One region of the Glutamicibacter sp. NPDC087583 genome, then DNA from elsewhere that is predicted to be linked to it. Evidence: riboswitches for the same ligand, from Rfam matches in the RefSeq annotation. Region 1 holds a riboswitch; each other region holds the start of a gene.
The links. A riboswitch is a leader RNA that binds a small molecule or an ion and turns the genes downstream of it on or off. The one in region 1 is predicted to bind S-adenosylmethionine.

Region 1 (6,186 bases):
CGGTGCGGAAATAGGTCTTGGAAGTCGAGACGCTGATGCTGACCACCGGCAGCTGGGCAAAACGCTCACGGTACGCCTGTGAGTTCAAAAAATGCTGGAAGAGCTGTCCATGGAGATCGCCAAAATCTTCCGGAAGCACCGGAGCTCCGCTGTCATTACACGAAGCTGGAAGCACCACGCTGAAGTCGTAATCGCGGACATAAGAAGAAAAATTATTTCCGACCATGCCCTGGGTTCGAGTGCCAAGGAGTTTATCCACGATCGTGGTTTCAAGGACTTCTAAAAGGGGAAACTTCTGGTCGATATTATCGGCAGTGAAATGCACATTTGCAGAAATGATTTCCAATTCCAGCGCATAGCGGTCTCCTTGGGGATTGTCCCAGTGAGCCAAGGAATTGAAGCGGCGGTTGATCATTTTTAAAGCATTGTTCAGGTTCTCTGCGCGGCGCTCTCCACGTGCCAAATTGGCGAAGTTCGTGGTGATGCGCGAATTTGCTGAAGGGGTGTAATTCTCGTCGAATTTAGTGGTGCTAATGCTGAAGGTCAACGCGTCTGCCATGATGGCCAATCTGTATCTGAGGGGACCGTGGTGGGCCGAGGGGAAGTCGATGCGTCAATCATGCAGGGTGATTCTTGATATCGGGTAACTCGATATAACTATGGATTCATATAGACTCTGGCTATGGTTCAGGGATCAAATGGATTGACGCTGCAGCAACTTCGCTATTTCGTGGCGGTCGCCTCAGAGGGGTCGATCTCGGCTGCCGCCGACCTCATTTACGTCGCACAGCCCAGCATGTCCTCAGCGATGAAGGAGCTTGAATCGCGGGTGGGGCGCACCTTGCTGATGCGCTCGGCCAGGGGAGTGACGCTCACCGCCGAAGGCGCGGAATTCCTCGGCTACGCCCGACAGGTCCTCGAGCAGGTGGAGCTTCTTGAGCATCGGTACCTCGGCCGCCCCTCGGCCCGGCGGCTGCTGGGCGTCTCCACCCAGCACTACTCCTTTTCGGTGGACGCTTTCGTGCGGATGGTGCAGGCCAGCGGGGCCGAGGAGTACCAGTTTTCGCTGCGCGAGACCCGCACCGAGCAGATCATCGAGGACGTGCGCACGCTGCGCAGCGACATCGGGATCCTGTACCGCAACGACTTCAACCGGAAGGTCATCGACAAGCTGCTGCGCGAATCCCGGCTGGTCTTCCACCCGCTGTTCCTGGCCGATCCGCATATCTTCATCTCGCGCAGCAACCCGCTGGCCACCCGAACCCAGGTCACGCTCGAAGACCTCGAAGACCTGCCCCGGCTGACCTTCGACCAGGGCGCGAATAATTCCTTCTACTTCGCCGAGGAGGTGCTCTCCACGCGCTCCAGCCAACGCGAAATCCAGGTCTCGGACCGCGCCACCATCTTCAACCTGATGATCGGCTTGGGCGGTTACACGATCTCCACCGGCATCATCAGCGACGAACTGGATCCCTCCATCGTTGCCATCCCGCTGGCCATCGAGGAGCGCATCGAGATCGGCTGGATTGACCACGCCGCCATCCCGCTCACCGACCAGGCCCAGCGCTACCTGCAAGAAGTGCGCACCGTGGTCGCCAGCTTCGGGGTAGAAGTGCTCGGCTGAGCCGCCAGCAGCGTAACCGCCGGTCATTGAGCACCTGCACTTCGTCACAAACTTCCAGCAAAACCTCTACATCACAACGATTCCGCTCAAAAGCTCGCGTCATAAAAGGGGTCAGGCCCCCGCGTCATCATGACAAGGCGACGACATATGAAGCGTGGCGGCCTTGTATGAAGCCGGGCGCCGGATACCGCTTGCACCGTTTGCGGCGGATAGCCAACCATGGAAGAACAACAAACCATCAAGAGCGGCTGAGAGATCTGGCTCGAAGACGCCGCAGCAACCATCGGGAAACCGAAAGGTGCTACCGCCAGGAACGATGGAGCAGTTCCGAACGCGTTTTTGCGTGCTGTGCTTCGTGCCGCCGCACGATGCCAATCGGTGCACTCCCTCGCAGAGAATCGAGGAGGAGCCATGAGCCAGGAAACCGACGCGGTGCACGCAGGGTACCGCCCGAGCGGAGACTTCCGCCCGATGCTGCCGCCACTGCACAATTCCGCGGCGTACCAATTCGCGACGCATGCCGAAGCGGTCGAGAAGTTCGCGCTGCGCCAGGCAGGCTTCACCTACTCGCGCACCGGCAACCCCACCGTGTCCATCCTCGAGCAGCGCGTAGCCGCCCTGGAAGGCGGGACCCACGCGGTGGCCACCGCCACCGGGCAGGCCGCCGTGGCCTTGTCCCTGCTGGCGCTGACCCAGGGCCCCAAGCACATCGTGGCTTCCTCCTCGCTGTACGGCGGCACCGTGGATCTGTTCACCGACACCTTCGCCGACTTCGGGATCCGCATCAACTTTGTCGACCAGGCCGATCCCGCCGCCTGGGCTTCGGCCATCGAGGAAGACACCCGGGCGTTCTTCTTGGAGTCCGTCTCCAACCCGCTGTGCACCGTGGCCGACCTGCCCGCCATCGCGGCGATCGCCCACGAGCACAACATCCCGGTGGTGGTCGACAACACCCTGGCCACCCCGCTGAATATTCGGCCACTGGATTTCGGCGCCGACATCGTGGTGCACTCAGCCACCAAGGGCCTGGCCGGACACGGCTCCGTGCTCGGCGGGATCGTGGTGGACTCGGGCAAATTCGACTTCTCCGATACCGCCCGCTGGCCGCAGATCGCCGCCCCGCGGGTTCGGCTGAACAACACCTCGCTGCTTGAACGCCACGGACCGGCCGCCTACGCGATGCTGGTGCGTTCCAAGTTCCTGCACGATCTGGGCCCGACGCTCGCCCCGGCTAGCGCCCAGGGAATCCTGGCCGGAATCGAGACACTGCCGGTACGCGCCGGGCACGTGCAGCGCAGCGTCACCACCCTGATTCAAGAGCTCTCGGCCCACCCGGGCATCGCGGCCATCCACCACCCGTCCCTGCCCGGCCACCCGAGCCACGAGCTGGCCCAACGTCTCACCCCGAAGGGCACTGGCTGCGTGGTGGCCATCGAGCTGGCCCACCCATCGCTGGTTTCCCCGGTAATCGACGGGCTGCAGCTGATTTCCCTGGCCGCCAATGTGGGGGATACCCGTACCATGATTTCGCACCCAGCCACCATGACCCACTGCCGGCTCTCGGAAGCGCAACTGGCCGCCGCCGGCCTGAACACCTCCACCCTGCGCCTTTCGGTGGGCCTGGAAGACCCGGCCGACCTGCTGGCAGATATCACCCAGGCACTGGATCACGCACTGGCCTCGACCCAGTCAGCGCTAAACGAAACCAAGGAAGTGAGCTTCGCATGAGCGGCTTCAACACCCTCGCAGTCCACGCCGGCCAGCACAAGGACCCGCACACCGGTGCGGTGATCCCGCCGATCTACCAGACCAGCACCTTCATCCAGGACGGCATCAACGTGCTGCGCGCCGGGCACGAATACTCGCGCGGTTCCAACCCGACCCGCAACGGGTTCGAATCCCAGCTCACCGCGCTGGAAGGCGGCGCCGCCGGCTTCTCCTTCGCTTCGGGCATCGCCGCCGAAGACGCGCTGCTGCGCGCAGTGCTGGCGCCTGGCGATCACATCGTGCTGGGTGCCGACGGCTACGGCGGCACCAACCGGCTGATCTCCAAGCTGCACGGCAAATGGGGGATCAGCTCTTCGGCGGTAGACATCACCAACCTGGACGCGGTGCGCGCGGCAGTACGCCCGAACACCGCGCTGCTCTGGGTGGAAACCCCGTCCAACCCGCTGCTGGGCATCGCCGACCTGGCCGGCTGGGCGGCCATCGCCCGCGAGCACGGCGCCCTGCTGGTGGTGGACAACACCTTCGCCACCCCCTACCTGCAGCGGCCGCTGGATTTCGGTGCCCACGCGGTGGTCCATTCCACCACCAAGTACATCGGCGGGCACTCCGACGTGCTCGGAGGGGCCGTCATCGTGGCCGATCACCTGCACCGCGGGCAGAGCCTGGCTGAAGCCGTGGGCTACCAGCAGTTTGCCGGGGGAGCGGTCTCCGGTCCGCAGGATTCCTACCTGGCCGCCCGCGGGCTGAAGACCCTGGGCCTGCGCATGGAACGGCACGGCGCTACAGCCAGCACCCTGGCCCGCTGGCTTGATGACCAGGCTGAGGTCACCCGGGTCTACTACCCGGGGCTGGAAAGCCACCCGGGCCATGAACTGGCCAAATCCCAGTCCGCGGCCGGCCGTGGCTTTGGCGGGATCCTCTCGGTGGCCCTGGCCGATGAACCTGCGGCCCGCGCCTTCGCCCAGTCCATGGAGTACTTCCAGCTCTCGGTTTCCCTGGGCGGGGTGGAATCCCTGGTCTGCTACCCGCGCGAAATGACCCACGCCTCGCTGATCGGCACCGAGCTGGAGATCCCGGCCAACCTGGTCCGCCTCTCGGTGGGCATCGAGGAGGCCGACGACCTGATTGCCGATCTGGAACGCGGCCTGGCCGCGGCCCGCGCGACCCAGCCGGTGAAGCGCGGCGTGCGCGAGCGGACCTTGGAGCACGCCTAGTCTGCCGTTGCTGTACGATTCAGCGAATGGAGTCTGTGGGGCAGATCAGACAGGGAGACGAGCATGCCGCGAAATCCAATGAAAACTCGGCATCATTGGCGCTGTGACCGTGTTTGCGTTGAACATCGAGGTGCTGGCCTTCTTGGTCCAGCTGCTGATTGCCGACAGCGCCGCCGTTGGCCGTATGGAGTCGGAGTCCAGTGTTGATCCGGGCCTGATGCTTCCGAATTCCGAATTGATCTGGTTGGTAGCGTACGGTTCCGTGCTGAAGCTAGTAGTTCTGGTCGTGCTTATTGTTGCAGGGCTGTTCAAGATGACAGGTTGCGGGCAGCGCTCCGCCACGGAGGAACAGAACGCCAATTAGGCGAGGGACCGCGTGGTTTAGTTAATCAATAGGGTCGACGCCGCAATCCGATTTCGTTGGAACCTCGCACCAATATTTGTTTGGGATAATTCAGAATCTGGGATTCTTAAGTCAGGCAACGTTAAACTTGATGATTGGTCCGACGATACTACCAATTAGCATGAAAAGCAGTACTTGTAATCATGCGAAGCAGAGTGGTTAAAAAGAGAAGTCCTGTGAGTTTGGTGTAGTTGATGACGGTGGACTCGTCGACATGAGGGACTCCACGATGGAGAACTTTGCTGCGGCGTTCAACTGAGAACCCTTGTCAACCGAAAGCTGGAATCTGCGAAACCGGAATTTTCGCTCTTCAGTCGATATCACTTGGGCAACAAGTCATTCACGCGAAGTGCAAAGAGGATGTATTCCTGTCATGATAGCGGAGTGACTATAGATCCAGTTCAGCAGGGCAAAGAAGAACAGCTCATCGGACTCATCCCAAATCAAGGTGAATCCGAAGAAGATGCGCTCCCACCTACCAAAGGTTTCTCTGCGTCTGTGAGTGGCGCTGACTGGACTGTAGAGACGCTCGTTAACCAGATGCGCAAAGGACGAATTGATTTAGATCCGACCTTTCAGCGTCGTAACGCCTGGCTTGCTAATCGTAAGAGCAAGCTAATCGAATCGATAGTCCTAGGTTTTCCAATCCCCCAAATCGTACTCGCTGAGAAACCCGGTCAACGTGGTCAGTACTTTGTACTGGACGGCAAACAGCGTTTGCTAGCTCTACGACAGTATTTCGCAGACCCAGATGAAGAGCGAGACGCGAGCTTTGATCCTCTCACTTTGACGGGCCTGGAAGTGCTGACGGAGCTAAACCGGAAAACTGTTAAAGACCTAGAAATGAGTCGGCCTGATTCTTTCAGTGCGCTCGAGAACGCTACTATGCGCACCGTCGTACTGAGCAATTGGAATTCAGAATCGCTACTACTTTCACTGTTCTTGAGGCTCAACACCGGTAGCGTTGCTCTGTCACCGCAAGAATTGCGACAGGCGCTGATTCCCGGCCCTTTTATGCAATGGATCGACGCAACTTCTGGTAACTCTAAGGAATTACAGAACCTTCTCGGGATTGAGCATCCGGATCGCCGCATGATTGATGCAGAGCTACTATTGCGACACATCGCATTTAGTACATCGCCACTGCCATACCGCGGTAACTTGAAAACCTTTCTCGATGACACATCGCGCGATTTGAGCCAAAACTGGACCACAGT
Region 2 (6,186 bases), 120 kb from region 1:
AAGCGCTTATTGCGGGTCGGGTGCGGGATGGTTCCGGTCGGCATCCATTGTTGCTGCTGGGTGGCGTCCTTCGAATCGAAGAGCAGGAACTGAAGCGCCATCGGCACTACCGGATCGTGCTGCGAACCAAGCAGGCCATCGGCCGGGCCCGGCTCGGACTCTTCAAACCATGAATCGATTTGCTGCGACCAAACTGTGTTCGGCTTCTCTTCCCGGGCAGGCACGGGGCGTGGCTGGGAAGCGATCTTGTTGGAGACAATAGCCAGTGCCGCGATGTGCGAGCAGATGCCCGGTGCGTCGCAGGTGCACTCGCACGATTCGATCTTCCACTCTCCACCGTCCATGAGGACCTGGATCATCGGAGAATATTCTTCGCCAGAATCGGTGACGGTGCCTTCGATCTGGTGGGTGCTTTCGTCGAATTCCACGTCAACCACGGAATTTGCTTCTGCAGCCAGGTTCTTTCCATAGAAGAAAGGAACGTTGCCCAGAAAAGCCAATAAGTGGCGGGCATCAATGGTTGGTGGAACAGATTCAATCATCCTCTCATCGTTTCACGTTCCGGGCCTTCGCGAAAGTTGAAGGGCCTTTCTGTGAATAATCACTATCTATGACGTAGCGTTGACGCATGTCCCAAGTGTGGCCCTACCTTCCAGCACGCGCAGTGAACATAACGACGCTCGTTGAATTCGACCGTCTCGCAGCCGAAGCGCTGGCTTCCCACCGCGCACGCGGAAAAGGCTGGCGAGTGCACCGTGTTGATCTGCGCGAACGGGATACCGTGCTGGAATCCTTGGATCTTTCCGAAGCGCTATTCATCGATTGCCAGTATTCCGCGCAAGGAGCGCAGATCGTGCAAGCCACTGGCGGGCTGTGCATGAGCTCGGGGGAGGAGGTTCCCTTCGAGACGGTGGCTCGCGGCTTGTATTCGCCGCATGAGTTGTACTCGGGGATCCGGACGCAGACCTACGAGCATGTGCCTGATGCGAAGATCTACGCGTACTCCCAGCAGCATGCAGCGGTGAATTCCGATAGCGATAGCAATGCGCTGGCAAGAACCCTGCATGATCACCACATTGGCCAGGCGCTGGTCTCGGCGGTGTACGAGGGCACGTTCAAGGAAACCCCGATTATCGGGGTGATGGGCGGGCATGCGATGAGCCGGGGCACTGCGCAGTATGCGCAAGCTTTGGAGCTTGGGCGCATGATTACCCGGGCCGGCTACGCGGTCGCCACCGGTGGAGGCCCCGGCGCAATGGAAGCCGCCAACGCCGGTGCGTGGCTGGCCGATTACGGGCAAGAAGATGTCGCTACGGCATTGCAGATGCTGGCCGAAGCGCCAGATGCGATCCATCAGCGCACCGGCTGGGCGAGAATTGCGCTGATGGTCAAGGAGCGTTTCCCGAGCCAGCGGCAGTCCCTGGGCGTGCCAACCTGGTTCTACGGCCATGAGCCGCCGAATCTGTTTGCCACCCAGATTGCCAAGTTCTTCACCAATTCCATTCGTGAAGCGATTTTGCTGGAGCAGTCCAACGGCGGGCTGGTAGTTCTGCCCGGGGCCGCCGGCACGGTGCAGGAAATCTTCCAGGATGCCTGCGAAAACTACTACGCTACCGGTGCTCGCGTGGTGCCGATGGTGCTGATCGGCAAGGACTATTGGACGAGGGATCTGCCTGCTTGGCCGCTGCTTCAGGCCCTGGCCAAGGACCGTGTCATGGAACAGAAGATTGCTCTGGTGGAAACCGCCGAAGAAGCGATGGAGTTCATCCAGAGCATGCAAACCCTGCGCCGGCGTACCCGGCGGCCGGAGAACAGCTAGAGCACGGCATGGAAAATGCCGGTAGAGCCAAAGCTGTACCGGCATTCGAATCGCAGCAGGCTGCTATCCGATGCTGACGTCGAAGATCAGGCCCAAGCAGTAGGTGATGGCCGCTGCGCCCCAGCCGATGGCTAGCTGGCGCAGGCCGCGCTTGAGCGGGGAGGCACCGGAAAGCAGTCCCACGATCCCTCCGGTGATCATCAGGGCCACGCCTACCAGGACTACCGAGACGAGGATCGCGGTCATGCCGGAGAGCCCAAGGATATAAGGCAGGATCGGCACGACCGCGCCGGAAGCGAAAAGGATGAACGAGGTGGCCGCCGCGCCGGTGGCCGACCCCAGTTCCTGGTGCTCCTTCTCGAGTTCTTCGCCGCGGCCTTCCGGGTTCAACGAGAAGTCGGGGTTGCAATCGCAGGTGAACAGGCCCATGCGTTCTGCGGCCCGGTGCGCTGCATCTTCATCGCTCATGCCGCGGGCCTTGTAGATCAGCACCAGCTCGTTGGCGTCCAGATCGAGGTTCGGGGCGGCGGTCAGCGTGACCTGGGTTGGTCGCGAGGCGGTCAGCAGCTCGCGCTGGGAACGCACCGAGACGTATTCGCCAGCTGCCATGGACAGTGCGCCGGCCAGCAAACCGGCAACACCGGAGAACAGCACGAAGGTCGCTGAAACACCGGTCGCACCGATACCCATGATCAACGCCAGGTTGGAAACCAGCCCGTCGTTGGCGCCGAAGACCGCAGCGCGGAAGTTGCCCGAAAGGCGCGCACGGCCTGCTGTAGCCAGCGCCCGGACGACCTCTTCGTGGACCTGTTCGTCGGCCGCCATCTGCGCGGTGGCGTCCTTGTCGTCGCGGTAGGGCGAACTGCTTTCGGAGCGCTGGGCCATGGCCAGCACGAAGACCGAACCGAAATGCAATGCCAGGAAACGCAGCATGGTGCGTCGCAGCGACGGGCGGACTTCCTTGAAATGCTCGCCGAGCAGGACGCGCCAGTGGGATTCGTGGCGGGCTTCCGCCTCTGCAAGGCCCAGCAGGATTTGCCGTTCTTGACCGGTTTTCTTTTCCGCGAGGGCCCTGTAGATGGAGCCTTCGGCGACTTCATCTGCGAGATACTTGCGCCATCGCTGGATCTGCGCTTTGGTAGGTTCGGTTTCTGGGTGCTGTGGCATCGCGACGATGACTCTCCTGGAACATGGATTTTCCAATGAAACCCGTGGATCGGATCAACCACCCAGTTTAGTCAGGGCTCCTGCACTTGGGAATTTGGCAAGGCTAAAAGCAATTCTCTTGCCCGCGGGATTTCCGGCTACCGGCAGCACCAGCTGCAATTCAGAAGTGGCCGGATCATAGGTCGGCCTGCGGGCGCAACGGGCAATGAGCCGTTCAAGCCTGAGCGGATCTGCAACGTAGCGGGTGCGCCAGCGCCCCTCGGCCTTGAACTGCACTTGGCCGGTCTGGCGGTCGATGACGGGCAGAATCGGATATGCCATGGAGGTCAACTCTCTTGCGAGCTCTTGCCCGTGCACCTGTTGATGCGCGGACCGCTTCCTCATCCGAACCACCCATGAACTTGGGGTTGGTGCGCGGCCAGTCGGAGCTTGGCGCCGCGTCTCGTGAAGCAACATTTCCGATGGTACCGCCGGCGGTAGGGCCCGGTGAAGTCCGAATGCGTAATATGACTGCGGCTCAGCTGCCCGGGGCAAAGGCATTGGCCAGTTGCTGCAGCTTCTCGCGTTGTTCGGCCCATTGCCCCGCGGTGTAGCCGGGCAGCAGATCCAGTTGCGCGGTCCAGCCAGCACGGCCATCGAGCTGCTCGCGGATAATATCCAGATGCCCTGCATGCCGGGAGGTTTCGGCGAGCGCATGGATGAGCAGGTGGTCCAAGGTGGTTTTGCCAGCTGGCCCCCACCACGGTACCTCTACGGGACAGTCCAGGGGCAGATCGCTGATGGCTTCATCGGCGAAGGCGATGGCTTTCCGATACAGGCCGATCAGCTGTTGCGCATCCATATCTGCTGGCGGGAGGAAATCCGCGTCGGGATCATGCGGCGCAATGAATTCGCGAACGTAGCGGTCATCGGCCCTGCGCTTGAGGCAGGTGCCGAAATATTCGTATTCATTGATCGCCAAATGGTGCAGTACTCCCAGGATATGGGTGCCTGTAGGGGTGAGCGGAGTGCGTGCCAGGTGTTCGGCGAGGCCTTCTGCCTTGTAGATCGCATTCTCGCGCGCGTCGTTCAGGTACCCGCAGAGCTTGTCCTTGGTGCTGTCCATGGGCAGAGTCTAGTGAGCGCTGCAGTCTCGCGGTAGAGGGCGCGGTGTGTTTACCATTGGTAAACTTGCCCCGCAGGCCTTGAAGCCAAAGTGGTTGCGGTTGTTGCTGCAGAAAACGTCGAGGAGCCAAACGATGAAAACCTTGCCAGTTGAACCAACCGGTGCCGCGATCAATATCGGTGCGAGGCTGCGCGGGGTGCGCCAGACCCAGCGTATGACCATTGACCAGGTCGCCGAGCTATCCGGACTGACCAAGGGTTTCCTCTCGCGTGTGGAGCGCGACCTGACCAGCCCTTCGGTTTCCACTCTTTTGCGGTTGTGCGAAGTGCTGGGCATGGAGGTCGGTACCCTCTTCGAGGTTCCTGAAACGAAACTGGTCCGACTGGAGCAGGCACCCCGTGTTTCCCTGGGCGGTGACGGCATCACGGAGCAGCTGGTCACGCCGCGCAGCGAGAAGCGGGTGCAGATGATTCGCGCCGAGATTGCGCCCAAGGGCACCGGTGAAGCGGAGCTGTATTCGGTGGATTGCGAGCTGGAAGTGCTGCACGTGATCGCTGGAAAATTCATCCTGGTATTGCCTGATCAGCGCGTAGAACTCGAAGCAGGCGATACGATCACCTTCCCCGGGCGTGAACCGCATAGCTGGGAAAACGATTCTGATGAGGTTGCCGTGGTTACCTGGACGCTGATCCTCTCATGACGCCAATCCCTTGCGCTTGCTGCCATGGCACGGCATGCGCAGTGCGGCTGCGCGTTCGTCTGCGGGGAGATGAACCGCGTATTCTAGGAACGATGCGTTGTTCCGGGCGCTCGGGACAATCAGTGATGGGAGAGGCGTGAGGACAGGCGAACCAACCGCTGCGCAAGATCAACTGCGCAGTATCAGCTGGTGGGCTTCGATACTTTTCGGCGTTCTTATTGGCACCACCTTGACCTGGATCCGCACCCAACGCAATTTCTTCTTCATTGGCGCCGCGATTCTGGCCGTCGTCATTGTCACCATTGGCGTGCGGACGATTCGCCGACGGGCACGCTTCCCGGTGATGGCGCAGGCGCGCACCTCGTGGGCGTATGTGCTGTGGACAGGTGTCCTGCTGGTCCTGGCCGGACCGATCCAGCTGGTGTACGTAGCTGATGACCTTTCCGAACTGACTATCAAATCGCTGGTCATGTCCGCAGGCTTCTGCCTGGGCATTCACGAGGTCGACCGCGCGCTGGTGAAAGCCAGCAAGAAGCGCTCCGGCGAGGCCTAGCCTCCCGATTTGGGCAAAATAGCCTGAAATGTAGTCAAAACATCCAATACCCTTAAGCGCGTTTTTGCATAGTGTGATCCTGACCAACTTTCCAGAAGGGGTTGCCATGTCAGGAAAAACCGCGAAGAACCACACCGCAGAACCAGGCCTCAAGCAGGTCCTCGGCCGCTGGGACGCCTTGGCCATAGGCGTGGGCGCGATGATCGGCTTTGGCTGGGTCGTGCTCACCGGCGACTGGATCACCACCGCCGGCCCGTTCGGAGCCACGCTGGCCATGCTGGTTGGCGGTGGCATCATGGCAGTAGTCGGCCTGACCTATGCCGAACTCGTTGCGGCCATGCCGAAAGCAGGCGGTGAGCACAACTACTTGCTGCGCGCCATGGGCGCCCGCTGGTCTTTTGCCGGTTCGTGGGCCATCGTCGGCGGCTACATCACGATCGTGGCCTTTGAAGCAGTGGCACTGCCCAAATCCGTGCTCTATCTCTTCCCGGAGCTTTCGCAGATCAGATTATGGGAGATCGCTGGCTCAGAGGTCTACCTGACTTGGGCGCTGGTCGGTGTCGCCGGTGCGATAGCGATCACCTGGATTAACATCCGGGGCATCAAGACCGCCGGTGTAGTGCAGACCTTCGTGGTGCTCTTCCTCTTCGTCATCGGCGCAATGCTGCTTGCTGGCGCATTCACCGGAGGCGAGAGCAGGAATATGGAACCATTCTTCGAAAACGGGGTGGCCGGCTTCTTCGGCGTGATGATCGTGGTGCCGTTCATGTTCGTCGGCTTCGACGTGATCCCGCAGTCCGCCGAGGAATGCGACATCGCCCCGCGAAAAATTGGCAAGTATG
Region 3 (6,186 bases), on a different contig from region 1:
GCATCCGCATAGTCTGCACGGGCGGCAGCGCTGATCTTGCCATCGCCGGCGGCACCGAGCACCGTGCCGCTGTTGAGGTAGCCCATCAGCTGGTCGGTGTAGTTCTCGATGTACCATCCATTGCGCAACAGCACGTAGTCGATGCCGGATCCGGCCAGCAGCCGTTCGGTGGCGATGTGCTCGTCGGCGAGCTTCATGCCGCCGGACAGGGCGTTGGCAATTGAGGTGTAGGCGATCAGCGAGACATCCACGTGCTTGGCCGCGTTGATGACGTTCTCATGCTGGGCAACGCGCTGGCCCACCTCGCTGGCCGAAATCAGCAGCAGCTTGTCTATGCCTTCGAGTGCGGACACGAGAGTTGGCTGGGCGTTGTAATCGGCAACGCGGGTTTCCAGGCCTTTGCCTGCCAGTGGTTCCAGCTTCTGCTCGGAGCGGCCAATGGCGACCAGATCAGCGGCATTCGCCCCGCGCGCAAGCAGCGCGTCGATGACTAGATTTCCAAGCTGTCCGGTGGCACCGGTAATTGCGATCTTCATGGGGTCCTCTCGTTGGTCTGCATCTGCTACAACCGGCGAGGACGTGAGGTAATTCCCGGAACCATCGAATGGGAATGCCGATTAAGCAAGGATTCGCATGGATCTGTCCACAGTTGGCGTCACAAAGCGTTTTATGTCCGGCGCATTGCATTTTATGACGCGCAGCATGACGTGTATCGGCTGTTTCAGGACGCGTTCTGCGACTTCATGACCCCTGCTTACGTAACGCTTGTCTGCTGAATTCAGGGGTTGCAGACTTGAACTGTTCGGCCGGTACAGCCGGACACCCCATCCAGAGCGACCGAGAGACCTGGCTCGTTGAAGTCGCAGCAACCACCCGTAAACGGGAGCGGTGCTAAGGCCAGGACCGATGGAGATTGCTAAATTTCTCAACGGTCTGCCGGAAGAAACTCGCCGTGGGTAGTCCCGGAATCAAGGCAGAACGTACAGGGAATCTATGCGTAATCCTCGGGGCACCAACCGAGAGGACATCTGTAACCATGCGTACAGCACATTTTGGCCTGAAGGCCACTGCAATCCTTGCCGTTCTGGGCTTGTCACTCACTGCATGCGGAAACAACGCCAATACTACTGGCGCCGCTGAAGCAGCAGCCGATCCAGGGGAACCAGTAGAAGGCGGTACCTTCACTTTTGCTGAAGTTACCCCCATCAACAATTGGCAGACTCAGGCAGCGCGTTTCTATGAGAAGGCCAACGTACTGAATTCCGTCCTTGATCGCCTGACCTACTACGACGTGGAAGCTGGCAAGCTGGTTGGCTGGATCGCCAGCGGATTCGAAGCCAACGATGCCAAGACCGAGTTCACGTTCACCATTCGCGACGGAGTCACCTTCTCAGACGGATCCAAACTGGATGCCAAAGCCGTGAAACTGAACCTGGACGCGCTGGGTCAGGGCATCAAGGAAGCTCAGATTGCACCGAACGTTGACTTTGCCGCCTACAAGTCGGCAGAGGTCGTTGGGGACAACAAGGTCAAGGTCACGCTCAAGCGTCCGGATGCCAATTTCCTTCGGGCGACTTCTTCAGTAACTGCTGGATTGGTGTCCCCGAAAACCCTTGAACTGGATAACGCCGCGCAGTCCTCGATCTCCAAGATTGTTGGTTCCGGACCGTTTGTCTTTGAATCGGAAAAGCCTGATGAAGAAGTGGTTTTCACCAGCCGCGATGACTACGCTTGGGCACCAGAATCTGCCTCTAACCAGGGCGATGCATACCTGGATACCTTGGTTATCAAATACCTTCCTGAGGTAGCTAGCCGTGCCGGGGCAGTTCAGTCCGCGCAGGTAGATCTCGTCCGAGGCTTGCAACCGGTGGATGAACAAGTGCTGGGTACCAACGGTGGCAAGGTGTTAGCTGCTGAAGGCGTAGACCTGACCACCAACCACGCAGCAGTACGTGTTGGCTCGGGAAAGCTTGAAGACGTCAAAGTCCGCCAAGCGCTGCAGATTGCAATCGACCGCCAGGCCATTAAGGAAACCGTTCTCTCGGATAGCTACGTCATCTCCGGATCGATCCTGAACCATAAGGCTCCAGGTTTCGTAGACCTATCTTCCGAACTGGCGTACAACCCAGAAAAGGCCAAGCAATTATTGGATGAAGCCGGTTGGAAGCCGGGCGCGGATGGCATTCGCGAGAAGGACGGAAAGAAACTGGAAGTAACGGTCTCCACCTCCAATAACTCCGTGGTCATCAAGCCAGCGTTCGAACTGATTGAACAGCAATGGCGAGAGATTGGCGTCCAGCTGGTCAACCGCGCGGCGGACAATACTTTCCTGACCAACGCGCTTGTCGACGACAAAGTGGAGTTCTTCGGCACCCGCCAGTTCGCATACGGCGGACTGGGCCCGGTCTACGCAACTGCGAACAACAATCAGACACTTCGCGCCGATCCTGAACTGAACAAGCTTTTCGCCGAAGAGCAGTCAGCAACCACCGAAGAAGAGCACCTGAAGTTGGTGGAAGAAGAACAGCGTACCCTGGTGCTTGACCAAGCCTTGACCTTGATTCTTTGGGACGAAGTTCAGGTCTATGGGGCCAATAACTCCGCCAACGTTGAATTCACTTCCGGTACCGCACCAATCTTCCAAGGTGCTTGGAAGAACGACGGCTAGGAACCGAGCTCATGGGCATTTACATCGCAAAACGATTGGGACAGGCAATATTGGTCATTTGGCTGGCCTACACGGCGGTTTTCATCGCTGTGCAGGCCTTGCCGAATGACCCGGTCACGATCTTCCTGAGCACTGACTCAGCCGCGGATCCGGCCACCATTGCACAGATGAAGGCGTACTACGGATACGACCAGCCGGTCTTCGTGCAGTACTTCACGCAGCTGCTGGGATTGCTTCGCGGAGATCTCGGATATTCCTTGTCCAGCGGTTCGGAAGTAGCGAATCGAATCGGTGAAGTAGCTGGATCCACCCTGATTCTGGCTGGCAGCGCATTCGTTTTGTCGGTGGTATTCGCCCTGATCATCGCCTCAGCGGCGAGCCTGTCCAAGGGCGAAAAACTGCGCAAGACGCTGCTGAATCTGCCACCGCTAATGGTGTCCATTCCTGTTTTCTGGTTGGGCCTGGTGCTCCTGCAGCTGCTGGCAGTGCAGCTCGGAGTGATGTCACTGTTCCCGGACGGCTCATTCATGTCGCTGGCAGTGCCTATCTTCGTACTCGCCGTGCACCTGAGCGCTCCGATCGCCCAGGTGCTAATCAAAAGCGTGCAGGAAGTTAATAGGCAGCCATTCATCGACGTGCTGAGAGCCAAAGGCGCCAGCGAAGCGTGGATCTTCTACAGGCACACCTTGAAGAACGCGGCCCCTGCCGCACTAGCCATTGCGGGTATCACCATTGGCGCTCTGCTTGCTGGTTCGGTTATCACGGAGACGGTGTTTTCGCGTGCAGGATTAGGCCAGCTGATCTTGCAGTCAGTTACCGCGCAGGATATCCCATTGGTCCAAGGACTGGTGCTTCTGACAGCCATTGTCTTCACGGGGGTCAACTTGCTGGTAGATCTCATCCACCCTCAGATTGATCCGCGAATCGTCGCTTCGACAAGCAGGTCAACCCGCTCGCTGGTTGCATAAGGAAAGAAGGACTAATGACTCTCTTGACCAAGCACATTGGATCAGTGGCCAATGAAGATCAGCGCCAAGTTCCAACCAGCACTGTAACCAGTCAACGTAATCCAGCAGTACGCTGGTTAGCTGCCTGGTGGGTTCTCATTCCGCTGTTCTTATTTGCGGCGTGGGCTTTCTTCCCTTCGTTCTTTACTGGACAAGACCCAATTACGGGTGTGCCGGCTGACAAACTGCTAGCGCCAAATGCGGAGCACCTGTTCGGAACAGATCATCTGGGGCGTGACGTATACAGCCGAGTTGTCTACGGAACTCACCAGACACTGCTGACCGCCGGTCTGGCTTGCTTGGTTGGAAGCGTAGTGGGTTCGGTCCTCGGACTGCTGGCGGCGACCGCCGGACGGTTCGCAGACACCGTTGCAATGCGCTTTGTCGATGTTGTCCTGGCAGTTCCTGCCTTCCTGATCGCGCTGATTCTGGTTACCGCAACTGAACCGGGACCGCTGTCCTTGGGCCTAGGTGTGGGTATCGCTTCGATCGCGGCATTCGCTCGCCTCGTGCGCACTGAAGTGCTCAGGGTCCGATCACGCGATTTCGTGCAGGCGGCCTTGATGAGCGGCGGCAAATACTTCACTGTGCTACGTCGCCACATCATCCCGCACATCATCGGTCCGGTTCTCTCCTTGCTGGCTGTAGATCTGGGTGCTGCGATTCTTGCAATTTCCGGTTTGGGGTTCCTGGGCTTCGGCTCGCCACCGCCGACCCCTGAATGGGGACTGCTGATTTCCGAAGGACGCCAGTATCTTTCGGTGGCATGGTGGCTGACCACTTTGCCGGGATTGGTTATCGTGGCGGCGGTAATGCTGACAGCAGTACTGGGACGTGCCATCAACAAGGCATTCCGCTTCTAGCCCTACTCTTTGATGAACGGACAAGACCATGAACGCAACGAACGACGCTTCTTCAGCAGCGATCCGCATTGAAGATCTAACGGTCCAGTACGACCAGGGCACAGTAGCTGCTGACAATATCAATTTGGAAGTCCCCGCGGGGCAGATCATTGCCATTGTTGGTGAATCCGGCTCGGGCAAATCCACCCTGGCCAAGACACTCATCGGTTTATTGCCGCAAAGCGCGAAGGTCAAGGGAAGCGTGCGTTTCGGCGGTACAGAAGTCACTAATCTTTCCATGGCCGATTGGCGTGCGATTCGTGGCGCAGGCATTGGATTAGTTCCACAGGATCCTGGTGCTTCTCTGGATCCGGTGAAGACCATTGGCTCTCAGATCATTGAAGTCTTCCGTTTGCATCCGTCACGTTCAGTTCCCAAGGCGCAATGGCGTTCCAAGGCAATTGAGCTGATGGAGAGCGTTGATATCGACCGTGCGGAAAGCCGACTGGACCAATACCCGCACGAACTCTCTGGTGGCCTGAAGCAGCGCGTGCTGATTGCGATTGCCTTTGCCTTGAACCCTCAGCTGCTCATCGCTGATGAACCAACCAGCGCCTTGGACGTCACCGTGCAACGCACGGTATTGGAAGTTTTCGTGTCACTGGCACGCCAGAGGGGAACCACAGTCCTCTTTGTCACCCATGATCTTGCTGTTGCGACTGACATTGCGGACCGCGTACTGGTGATGAATTCTGGCCGGATCCTGGAGGACCGCAGCGTTCCAGCGTTGGTAGCGCAAAGCACCGAACCATATACCAAGGCACTGCTCGATCAGGCCTATGCGCATCAGGATCGACAGCAACCTTCAGACTCGGAGGATATGGCAATCACTGTGGATGGCCTCAGCAAGGTCTTCGGCAAAGGCCGCGACGAACACCAAGTTCTTTCCAACGTCAGTTTTGAAGTGCAGCGAGGCACCACGTTCTCGCTGGTCGGCGAATCGGGTTCAGGAAAATCCACTACAGCCAAAATCATCATGGGAATGCACCCAGCCACCGAAGGTTCGGTGTTGGTCAACGGAAAAGAAGTTGCCGGCATCAGCGGCAAGCAGCGCTATGATCTGTGGCGGGAAGCGCAATTGGTCTACCAGAACCCTGACTCGGCACTTGACCCCCGCCAGGCAATCGGCTCGATCATCGCTGAGCCAATGGTCAACTACCGCCTGGGTGATAGCGCTTGGCGTGCGAAGCGTACAGCGCAGCTGATGGAACAAGTGAACCTTCCTGAACAGCTGGTTGGCAGACGTCCGGGTGAACTTTCCGGAGGCCAGCGCCAGCGGGTAGCTATAGCCCGTGCTCTAGCTAGCGGCGCAAAAGTTCTGGTTCTTGATGAAGCATTGAGTGCATTGGATGTACTGACCCAGGAACAGATCCTTGAATTGCTCGACCAGCTGCAACGTGAAGAGCAACTGACCTATCTGTTCATCTCCCACGACCTGCATGTAGTGGAACGGATTAGTCACCGCGTCGGCGTGATGTGCCGAGGGCAAATCGTCGAGTCGGGCACTGTCGAAGAGGTCTACTCCAACCCCCAGCATGAGTACACCAGAACGCTGCTTGCGGCGAATCCCGGCAACGTACTTCGCGAACTGGCCGGCACGCGCAGCGCC

Region 2: linked by a shared signal. The riboswitch ahead of ACIOU9_RS08960 (hypothetical protein) and the one ahead of ACIOU9_RS08455 (O-acetylhomoserine aminocarboxypropyltransferase/cysteine synthase family protein) in region 1 are both predicted to bind S-adenosylmethionine.
Region 3: linked by a shared signal. The riboswitch ahead of ACIOU9_RS15690 (ABC transporter substrate-binding protein) and the one ahead of ACIOU9_RS08455 (O-acetylhomoserine aminocarboxypropyltransferase/cysteine synthase family protein) in region 1 are both predicted to bind S-adenosylmethionine.

Annotation. Positions count from the first base shown of each region.
Region 1 covers NZ_JBIUWY010000002.1:483,577-489,762, reverse strand. Annotated here, with positions in the region: gene ACIOU9_RS08465 (DUF1852 domain-containing protein) at 1-559, opposite strand, end outside; gene ACIOU9_RS08460 (LysR family transcriptional regulator) at 683-1,624, shown strand; SAM riboswitch class I at 1,857-1,947, shown strand; gene ACIOU9_RS08455 (O-acetylhomoserine aminocarboxypropyltransferase/cysteine synthase family protein) at 2,036-3,352, shown strand; gene ACIOU9_RS08450 (cystathionine gamma-synthase) at 3,349-4,566, shown strand; gene ACIOU9_RS08445 (hypothetical protein) at 4,670-4,930, shown strand; gene ACIOU9_RS08440 (DUF262 domain-containing protein) at 5,354-6,186, shown strand, end outside.
Region 2 covers NZ_JBIUWY010000002.1:605,731-611,916, reverse strand. Annotated here, with positions in the region: gene ACIOU9_RS08975 (DEAD/DEAH box helicase) at 1-542, opposite strand, end outside; gene ACIOU9_RS08970 (LOG family protein) at 629-1,819, shown strand; gene ACIOU9_RS08965 (VIT1/CCC1 transporter family protein) at 1,883-2,986, opposite strand; gene ACIOU9_RS08960 (hypothetical protein) at 3,041-3,307, opposite strand; SAM riboswitch class IV at 3,323-3,436, opposite strand; gene ACIOU9_RS08955 (DinB family protein) at 3,504-4,091, opposite strand; gene ACIOU9_RS08950 (helix-turn-helix domain-containing protein) at 4,225-4,791, shown strand; gene ACIOU9_RS08945 (hypothetical protein) at 4,928-5,344, shown strand; gene ACIOU9_RS08940 (APC family permease) at 5,451-6,186, shown strand, end outside.
Region 3 covers NZ_JBIUWY010000007.1:103,459-109,644, forward strand. Annotated here, with positions in the region: gene ACIOU9_RS15685 (NAD(P)H-binding protein) at 1-536, opposite strand, end outside; SAM riboswitch class I at 822-913, shown strand; gene ACIOU9_RS15690 (ABC transporter substrate-binding protein) at 1,037-2,668, shown strand; gene ACIOU9_RS15695 (ABC transporter permease) at 2,680-3,636, shown strand; gene ACIOU9_RS15700 (ABC transporter permease) at 3,651-4,538, shown strand; gene ACIOU9_RS15705 (ABC transporter ATP-binding protein) at 4,567-6,186, shown strand, end outside.